Regions from separate parts of the Pseudoalteromonas sp. SR45-1 genome, predicted to be linked through region 2. Evidence: predicted binding sites of a transcription regulator. Region 2 holds the regulator's gene; each other region holds the start of a gene.
What was found. The regulator LexA, encoded in region 2, represses DNA repair genes until DNA is damaged. The targets are predictions, from matches to a motif close to TACTGTATNNNNATACAGTA.
Positions count from the first base shown of each region.

Region 1 (3,286 bases), on a different contig from region 2:
CACTCATCATTGATATATCAAAAGCGGCGGCAAAATCTAATTGCATAAAAGTAGGCATTATTGATGGTGGCATAGCCATAACACCGTGATATTCAACTAGCCCTAAACTTAGTGCAATGCCTGTCACTAATAAAATACTAATAAGTACACCGCTTTTAAAATCGCGGTATAAAAGCGCTGCAATTACAAAAAAGCTTAATATAGCTAATAATGGGCCTGGGGAAGTAATGTCGCCCAATTGCACTAGTGTTGCTGGGCTTGAGACAATAATACCTGCATTTTTAAGGGCAATTAAGGCTAAAAAAGCACCTATACCTGTTGCGATAGCTCGCTTGAGCACCAGAGGTATGGCATTAATAATCCATTCTCTGACTTTAAATAAGCTTAAAAATAAAAATATACAACCCGACATAAAAACAGCCCCTAATGCGGCTTGCCAGGTATAACCCATTCCTAATACGACGCCATACGTAAAAAAGGCATTTAGTCCCATGCCAGGCGCTAATGCTAATGGATAATTAGCCCACAAACCCATTATAAAACAGCCTATCGCAGCTGCTATACAGGTAGCTACAAATGCAGCCCCTTGGTCCATCCCTGCCTCAGCAAGCATAGCCGGGTTTACAAATACAATGTATACCATAGTGATAAAGGTAGTTAGGCCAGCAACGCATTCGCGTTTAACTGTTGAGTTATTTTCGCTGAGTTTAAATAAGGCTTCAAACATAATAAACTTGTGATAGTAAAAAGTGACGAGATTTTAACATAAAAATTATCTTTTACAGGACATTTTACCTTGCTATATACTAAACTGTTAAAGTAGTTAAAATAATAAATGAACCAATATGCTTAAAACAACACCTTGTGAGCAAGACTTAGAGCAACAGCTAGACAACATTTTAGGTTTTGTTACTCAACCAGAAAGCAGCCCCGCGCCCATTGATAATAAAAAAGATGAGCAAAGTACTATTAATAAAGCCCTATATTATTTAAAAAATAATCAAGCTCCATTGGCTGCAAAATGGATGCGCCTTGCTGCAATGGCAGGAAACCATAGAGCACAGTTTTATTTAGGTTTATTTTTTGTAAAAGGTGAAGGCGTGCCACAAAGTGTATTTCATGCTGTAGCGTGGTTTAGCTTAGCGAGTAGCCAAGGGTACGCACCTGCCACTGCAGCGGTTACAGATATACGCAAACATATCGAAACTAAGCGATTTAAAGATGCTCAATGTTATGCAGCAAGTTTGTACGAACAAATCCACCAACTCCAGTTTTCTCATATGATCCCTCGCACCAGTGAAAACACATAAACTAACTAAGTAATAAGTACTGTATACAGTGTTGAAAAATACTGTATATAGTTACAAAGATACTCCTACACAGTATAAAACCCACAAATGAAAACACTACTCAAAAATTTATTTTAAAACAACCCCCTCAAAAACAAGCCTATAACAAGTTGATTAATAAAGAATTATAGATTTAAAAATAAAAAACAATGATCAAAGGCTGAATAACTGTACAAATAAATAGCATAAAATGCTTGCACGAAAGCACTGTATAAACTACTGTATATGAATACTGTATAAAAACCCAGTGAGTGAAACTATGTTACAGCCTATTACCGTAAGAACAGTTAAAAGTTACCAACAAGACGAGCAAAGCGATTGCGTAAATTTGATCCAAATTGAAGATGAAATTTCAGCGACCTTTGAGCTTTTAAAAGTATTACACCAATACAATAGCTCTAATGCATGGACGTTACTAATTGCGCCAGATCATGTACCTAGCAAAGCTTTACTTGACTCATGCTCTATTGATACAAGCAAATTACTTGTTATTAGACAGAAGCACCTAGTAAATTTAGAGTATGTATTAAATTCTGCGTTACATAATGGAAACTTTGCAGCGGTAATTACCTGGACCGATATAGTTAATAACCAACTACTTACAAATCTATCGTTCGATTTAAGTAAAACGAATACAAAACTATACTGTTTTACTAAAAACGCTCAAACCACAGAGATACCACTCGCTCAATAAGCTTGTTAAACTAATGTTTTAGATTCTGTATTATTATTATGACTTCATTCAATACCACATTATGTTTTTGCAGCAGTGGGCACAATTATGCCGATTGCTGCGAGCCGCTCCACTTATTTGTAAAGCAAGCTGACACTCCTGAACAACTTATGCGCTCACGATTCAGCGCTTATGTTATTAAAAATGCAAAATATGTTTATCAAACCTACGCAAAAGAAAAACAAGCTGAGAATCCGGTTAAAGAAATCAATGATTTTGCTAACAGCTGTCGATTTATAAATCTTGATTTAATTGACTCAAGCCATGATGGCGATACTGGAACTGTAGAATTTAAAGCCCAATATTTTTATCAAAACTTATTTTGTGAGCTTCATGAAAAATCGCAGTTTACTAAAGAAAACACTCAATGGCGTTATTTAGATGGCACTATATATCCTGTTGAAGATATTAAAGTAGGCAGAAATGATGACTGCCCATGCGGTAGCAATAAAAAGTACAAAAAATGTCATAGCATGTAATAAATAATCTTATTTAATATTTATCACCTAAAAGGTGTTTTTAAGTGGCAGAGTGATTTATTAGCTAACTAAACTTAAAAACACACTTTGTTACGCCCTTGCATTTTAGACTCATACATTTTTTCATCTGCGATCTGCAACGTGTTTTTGTTATTTACGTATGGTTGTAGGGTTGCACCGCCAATACTAATAGTCACAAAATCATATTCTGAATATTTGTGTAATATTCCTAAATCGGCCACATTTTGTTTAATTTTATCAGCAACACAAATTGCACCTTCAGTGCTTGTATGCGGTAGAACAACTACAAACTCTTCGCCGCCATAACGCGCAACAAAATCGGTTGGCCTTTGCAAACTATTAGTAATAGTTTGTGCTACTAGGTTTAACACCGTATCCCCCTGCACATGACCATAGATATCATTGTATTGCTTAAAGTAATCTATATCGATGAGTAATAGTGCATAGTCAACTTTTTCTCGTAAGGCGCTTCGTTCCATTTTAGAAAAATGTGCATCAAAATAACGGCGATTGAATACTTTAGTTAAATCATCTAAAAATACTTTTTGATTGAGTAAGTCGTGTTGTAATTTTAACGTTATATGGGCACGAACCCTTCTAAATAGTGTTTCTTTTATAATCGGCTTTTTAATAAAATCAACAGCTCCGGCTTCCCAACACTCTTCTTCTTCGTTTTCAAAGGATGTAACAAAAATAACTGGGAT
Region 1 is NZ_JACJDR010000003.1:1,842-5,127, reverse strand. It holds gene H5089_RS04250 (NCS2 family permease) at 1-727, opposite strand, end outside; gene H5089_RS04245 (tetratricopeptide repeat protein) at 846-1,310, shown strand; gene H5089_RS04240 (SulA-like leucine-rich domain-containing protein) at 1,609-2,043, shown strand; gene H5089_RS04235 (YchJ family protein) at 2,082-2,561, shown strand; gene H5089_RS04230 (diguanylate cyclase) at 2,636-3,286, opposite strand, start outside.
Region 1: the regulator LexA is predicted to act here: its motif matches at 1,567-1,586, upstream of H5089_RS04240 (SulA-like leucine-rich domain-containing protein).

Region 2 (3,286 bases):
TTCTTCGTTTATGTTCGTCCATGTTTCGTTTATAAAGCCGGGGTTCGCATCTTTTTTAACTGCAAAATCAGGTACCCACCAAGAGTGAATAACATCGTCAGAAGTCATTAAAAATCGTACTTTTTGATTTATTGGCAGTACAAGAGGCTTATCAACCTCAAGTAAGTAGTTAGGATTTTTATCTGCAAGATTCGCGATTTCATCTTGCGGGGTAGATAAAATAGAGTAGAACTCTACATCTTCGCCCATATATTCATAATGCCATTTCCATTGCGAACCCGTAATTTTAATAGTGAGATCAGCTTTGCTGGCATCTTCCATTGCAATTAGGGTTTTAGTGGCTGGTACTGCCATAGCAATTAAAATAACAAACGGAATTGCAGTCCAAAGTATTTCTACTTTAGTGCTTTCGTGAAATTGGGCAGGTACAGCCCCTTTAGATTTACGGTGATGAATAAGTGCCCAAAACATAATTGCGAACACTATCACCCCAATCACACAACATATTATAAATATGGTCATGTGCAGCTGATATACATTATTGCTTATATCGGTTACGCCTTTGCGCATATTGTATTGGCTGTTAGCCAAAACTGGGTGCGAAAAAACACATAATATAAGCCACAAGGTAGAGGTCAGTTTACCCATGTGACGGCTCCTTTGATGCTATTGCGAATGCAAAGCGAAGAGGCATACGGCTTAAACGCCAATTCGTTATTTTTATTTTTTTAGCCAATCTTATTTAATATTGATTGGTTTTGCTGCGCCAACAACGAGTTTGTGTATATTGTGTGTTCTCAAAACTAAAAAGCTGTGAGTTATTATTAGCTCAGCACATTAACAATTAGCTAAAAAACGAACAACAAGCAAGTTTTAGTATAAAAAACAATCAGGTGATATTGAATAATTAATAAAAAATCGGTAATCAACTGGGCAACAGGAAGTTCAAAATATGAGCAAAACAAAGGGGTTTAACGCATTCGGAGGGGGAAAATATAAGTGCAAAAAAGTTTACAGCTTAAATAGTCAGTGGGCTGTTTACGCCCTTTTTTTAGTACAAATTCTAAAACAAAAATGCGTACTAATTAGTACGCATTTATAAAACTGCTTGTTTAAAAGCTATTTTTAAAGTCACATCCAATCAGCGTTTCTTATAACGCCAACGGCTAAGCCTTCAATATTAAAAGACTCATTCTCAAGATCTACTTCAATAGAGTCAAAATCGTCGTTTTCAGCATGAAGTAATACTTTACGACCCGCTTTCTCAAGACGTTTTACAGTTACGTCTTCGTCTAGGCGAGCAACAACAACTTGTCCATTTTCAGCGGTTTGAGTACGATGTACAGCAAGTAAATCACCATCCATAATACCAATATCTTTCATGCTCATACCGTTAACGCGTAGTAAAAAATCTGCAGCCGGTTTAAACATTAATGGATCGATTTTGCAGTGACTTTCAACGTGCTCTTGCGCCAAAATAGGTGAACCAGCAGCAACACGCCCTATAAGCGGTAAACCTAATTGTTCTGGCTCTTCTTCTTCAATTAATTGAATACCACGGCTTGCACCTGGTTTCATTTTAATTGCGCCTTTTTTAGCAAGTGCTTTTAAATGTTCTTCAGCAGCATTGGCACTTTTAAAACCTAATGTTTGCGCTATTTCAGCACGTGTAGGAGGCATACCAGTGTCTTTAATAAAAACTTTAATTAGTTCGAGTATTTGAGCTTGGCGGTTCGTTAATGGTCGCATACAACTGGTTTTCCATACAGTACATTTAACTGTGAGTATATACAGTTAAATAAAAATCGCAAATTTAAATTAAGCCTTAAAATAGCTAAAGTAATTTCACTTGTGTACATTTCAAGGATATAACTAAAGCTAAGTTTATAAATGATTAAAAATGCAAAGGAGACATTATGAGTATTTGGTACCAGCCCATCACCTTAGAGCTGTGCAAGCAGTTAGAGCAAGGCGTTAATGGCCAAGGAACATTAATGAAAACTATGGGGATAGAAGTCACAGAAATTGGCGATGATTATTTGGTTGCCACAATGCCGGCAATTCCTGAGCATCATAACCCGATGGGGATGGTACACGGCGGTGCTAACGTTGTACTTGCCGAAACAGTTGCCAGCTATGCCGCTAACTTTGTTGTCGATTTTACTAAATTTTACTGTGTAGGGCAGGAGATTAGCGCAAGTCATTTAAAAGCATCTCGCAACGGCACTTTAACAGCCACGGCTAGAGCATTTCATATAGGTAAACGTAGTTCAGTATGGGAAATAAAAATTACAAATAGCCGCAATGAGCTGTGCTGCGTATCAAAAATGACCGCAGCAGTCGTAGAGCGAAGATAGTTACTTTTCGATTGGGTAAATGGTAATTTCCATACCCGCACCAATCGCAGATATACGCAATAATGTATCTGCATCTAAGGCTTGATTAAAGCACTTAGGAGAAGTCCCTGATTCAAAACCAATATCAAACGTTCTACGTGAACAGCTTAACCATTGCTTTAGCGCGTTACGCGAACACGATTCAATAAGCTCACATATATGGTTTATGGCTTTATCAGGTGTGCTCACCTCACCTGTAGCTTCAATACGCGCTAGTTGACGGTATTCGTCTTTGTCATAATGTAAAATCGTCGCGACTTTTTTCAAGTCCGCCACTAGCAAACTAATATCTTGCTTTGATTCAAGCTCAAGATCTACATTTAAAAATTGAATTTCCGACATCGTTTCGTATTTATCCTCTAATAATTTCATTGCAAACTTTAACGCAGTTTTACCGTTATACCAAATCAACTATGCTCTATTAACCACTTTATATGGATATTTCGCAGCTTTTAAGTATTTTTTAGCATTTAAAGCTGGCTGGATATAAAACATTCAGCTCAATTAAACAGATAAGTCATGTTAGGAATTTAAGTGTAATCTTTTTTATTTTTAAATGATTACAGTAAGCTATAGTTTAAACTGCGACAAAATGTCGCAGTAACTTATCCCATTGATGTAATAAACTAGCTTCTAAAAATAATAAGACTAAAACATGAATAAAAAAATATTTAAACATGCTCGCAAGTTACATAAATGGTTAGGATATTTATTAGCACTACAAATTTTAGCATGGTTACTAGGTGGTTTAATTATGAGTGCAATCCCTCTTGATAAAGTTCATGGGGAGCATCTTGCAACACGTACTCTTAATAACCCATTTACGCAGGCTGATTATGTTGCCTCCCTTGACGATATTGCCTCTCAGGTGGTTAATCCAACACAAATAA
Region 2 is NZ_JACJDR010000025.1:35,735-39,020, forward strand. It holds gene coxB (cytochrome c oxidase subunit II) at 1-648, opposite strand, end outside; gene lexA (transcriptional repressor LexA) at 1,132-1,749, opposite strand; gene H5089_RS19165 (PaaI family thioesterase) at 1,917-2,357, shown strand; gene H5089_RS19170 (hypothetical protein) at 2,358-2,738, opposite strand; gene H5089_RS19175 (hypothetical protein) at 3,052-3,286, shown strand, end outside.

Region 3 (3,286 bases), on a different contig from region 2:
AAGTTACCGCTCTTTTCTTTCAATACAAAATGGGGTTAGCGCCTTGCATAATGTGTATATATCAACGCACTGCAGTATTGGGTTTATTAGGCGCAGGGATTGTAGGCTCGAGTAAACCACAAAGTAAAACTGTGCGTATGATAGCGTATGTTATTTGGGGGATATCGAGTGTTTGGGGATACTTAATTGCTCGCGAACATATTGATATGCAAACCACCACAGACCCTTTTGCATTTAGCTGCGAGTTTGAACCAAATTTCCCATCATTTATGCCACTACATGAATGGATACCTAGCTTTTTTCAAGCTACCGGGGATTGTGGAAATATAGATTGGCAGTTTGTTGGCATGAGCATGCCTGCTTGGATGGAAGTGATATTTGGGATTTTCTCACTAACGCTATTTATTATAATTATTGCCCGTTTATCAATTAAAAAGTCGATTTGATATGTTTACATTTTTTTCAAGCCAATTAGACCAGCTTAAGCATTTAAAAGTACGCCAGCGTCAAGACGTAATTGCGCTTGCATTAAGTCAGCTATCGCCAACTGATAAAGTTCTATTGCGTATTATAAAGTTGCTATTACTTAGCCCACTATTTTTAATATTCACTGTATTTAAAGGTTGGATATTAATACCATTTTTGATACTTGGCGGATTGTGCTATCCACTATTAACTACACCTATTGAAATTAACTTTGCTAAAAAGCACTTAAGCGATGCGCTAAAACAATTTAATCAGGGCGCCTAGCACCCTGATTACTTTTTAGAAATATTAAAGTGAAAGTTTCCCCTCTAATTTAGCTAAAAGTTTTTTGCCAATCCCTTTAACTTGCGATAAATCACTAACGCTTTTAAATTCGCCATTTTCTTCACGATAATCCACAATTGCCTGCGCTTTTTTCTTACCTATACCAGGTAACTTAGCAAGCATCTCTGCATCAGCATTATTTATACTAATTGTCTCAGCTTGAGGCATTTGCTTAGTTACTTCTGATAATTGTGCATACGCGGTAGTCGCGGGTAGTAAACATAATAAACTTATGATGAGTAAATTTTTTAACGTTTTCATTAAACTTGCCCTTATTCTTCTTTTCTTAATTTTGAGTATTGCTCAGGAAATCAATAAATAAGGAACTGTAAAATTCATCACTTAAAGTGTACCTAAACGCATTATCACTATGATCCGAAATCCTGAAAATGCAGCTGGTACAACAAAGTGATTGCTTAACTAAAGTAAAGTTACCGTTTTTTGTCAAATTTAAGACACCTAAAAATTAATACTTCGCGCTTGCAAATTTACTTACAAACCATTACTGTACATAAAAACAGTAATCTAATGGTTTTTTAAAAACCACGGTGCCAAGCAATTTTGCAGGAGAAATCATGGCTGTTGTTGTTAAATATGTTGTAGAACGAAACGGAGTCGAGCGTATGACGTTTACTACCAAAAAAGAAGCGGATGCTTATGACAAGATGCTCGATATAGCAGAATCACTTGAGCTGATGCTAGAAAAGGTAGACGTACCGCTTAGTGAGCAACAAATTGAATCACTTGCTTTAGAAATAGCGAAAAGCAAAGATGATTTTATGACCATATTAAAAGGTGGCAAAGATCCAGCTGTTACCAAAGCGCCAGCAAAAAGTAAAAAGTCAGATAACGTTGCATCAATTGAAGATAACAACGATAAAAAAGTAAGTTAATTCATAGAATGCTCCCTCCTCGGACGGGACAAACTAAATAAAAAAGGGAGCAACTAAGTTGCTCCCTTTTTTATTATACCAATTCGCTTAATTAAGTGATCTCTTTGAGGGTGGAAAAACGTGTTGATAGCTAGGCAAAAATTCGATATTTAGTTGTTCTAAATGAGAATTTTTTAACGCCGGTAGCAACACGTTTAGCCCCGCAAAATGATTAAGTATTATTGCGGATTGGTATTAATTACTACTCATTTTAAAATAAATAGTAATTGCTAATTAAAGCTCTTTTTCTACTTCATCAAATAAAGCAGTGATGTTTTGCTCAGGCTCTTTTGTTACTAAGCTAACAACAACAATTGCAATACTCGCTAAAATAAAGCCCGGTACTATTTCGTACATAAAGCTACTTAAGCTTTCACCATTGATAGTAAATGGTCCATATATCCAAATTAGCACAGTAAATGCGCCTACTAACATACCAGCTAACGCACCAGCAAAGTTCATGCGTTTCCAATAAAGGCTAAACAATACAAGTGGTCCAAACGCAGCACCAAAGCCAGCCCACGCATTACTTACTAGGTCTAAAATAGAGCTATCTCTGTCGTAAGCTAAATAAATAGCGAACATAGCAACTACGGCAACACTAATACGGCCAACAGCAACTAGCTCTTTATCACTGGCATCTTTACGTAAGAATGTTTTATAAAAATCTTCTGTTAATGAACTTGAACTAACCAATAATTGAGATGAGATAGTACTCATAATCGCAGCCAAAATTGCAGCAAGTAAAAAGCCAGCAATAAGTGGGTGGAACAGCAACTCAGAAAGAATTAAGAAAATTGTTTCAGGGTCTTCAACTACAATGTTGTTCTCATAAGTATAAGCTGCACCAAATATACCAGTACCAACAGCACCAATGGCAGCAACAATCATCCATGTCATACCAATACGGCGTGCTTTAGGCATATCTTTAACACTACGTACCGACATAAAACGAACAATGATATGTGGTTGGCCAAAATAACCTAAACCCCAAGCCATTGCAGAAATAATACCTAATGCAGAACCTGCACCAATCCAGTTAAGCATATCTGGATTTACGCTATGTAAAGTTGATTCTAAAGGTTGTTCAAGCAAAGAGTATGCAACCGTTGGTACTAGAATAAGTGCAATGAACATAATACAACCTTGCACAAAGTCAGTTAAGCTTACAGCTAAAAAACCACCAAACAAGGTATATAAAACAACTACGCCCGTTGTAATGTATAAACCCATTTCATAAGTTAAACCAAATGAGCTTTCAAACAATTTACCACCAGCGACAACACCAGATGAAGTATAAAGAGTAAAGAAAACAATAATTACCACAGCTGATACAACACGTAATAGGTTGGATTTATCATTGAAGCGATTTGAAAAGTAGTCTGGGATGGTTATAGAGTCATTTGCTTTTTCAGTGTAAACACGTAATCTCGGTGCAACTAACAGATAATTTAACCAAGCACCAATCACCAAGCCAATTGCTATCCATGTACTACTAAAACCAGTAACAAACATCGCACCAGGTAGGCCCATTAAAATCCAGC
Region 3 is NZ_JACJDR010000017.1:73,832-77,117, reverse strand. It holds gene dsbB (disulfide bond formation protein DsbB) at 1-446, shown strand, start outside; gene H5089_RS16400 (DUF6170 family protein) at 448-750, shown strand; gene H5089_RS16395 (helix-hairpin-helix domain-containing protein) at 775-1,071, opposite strand; gene H5089_RS16390 (YebG family protein) at 1,386-1,703, shown strand; gene putP (sodium/proline symporter PutP) at 1,977-3,286, opposite strand, start outside.
Region 3: the regulator LexA is predicted to act here: its motif matches at 1,314-1,333, upstream of H5089_RS16390 (YebG family protein).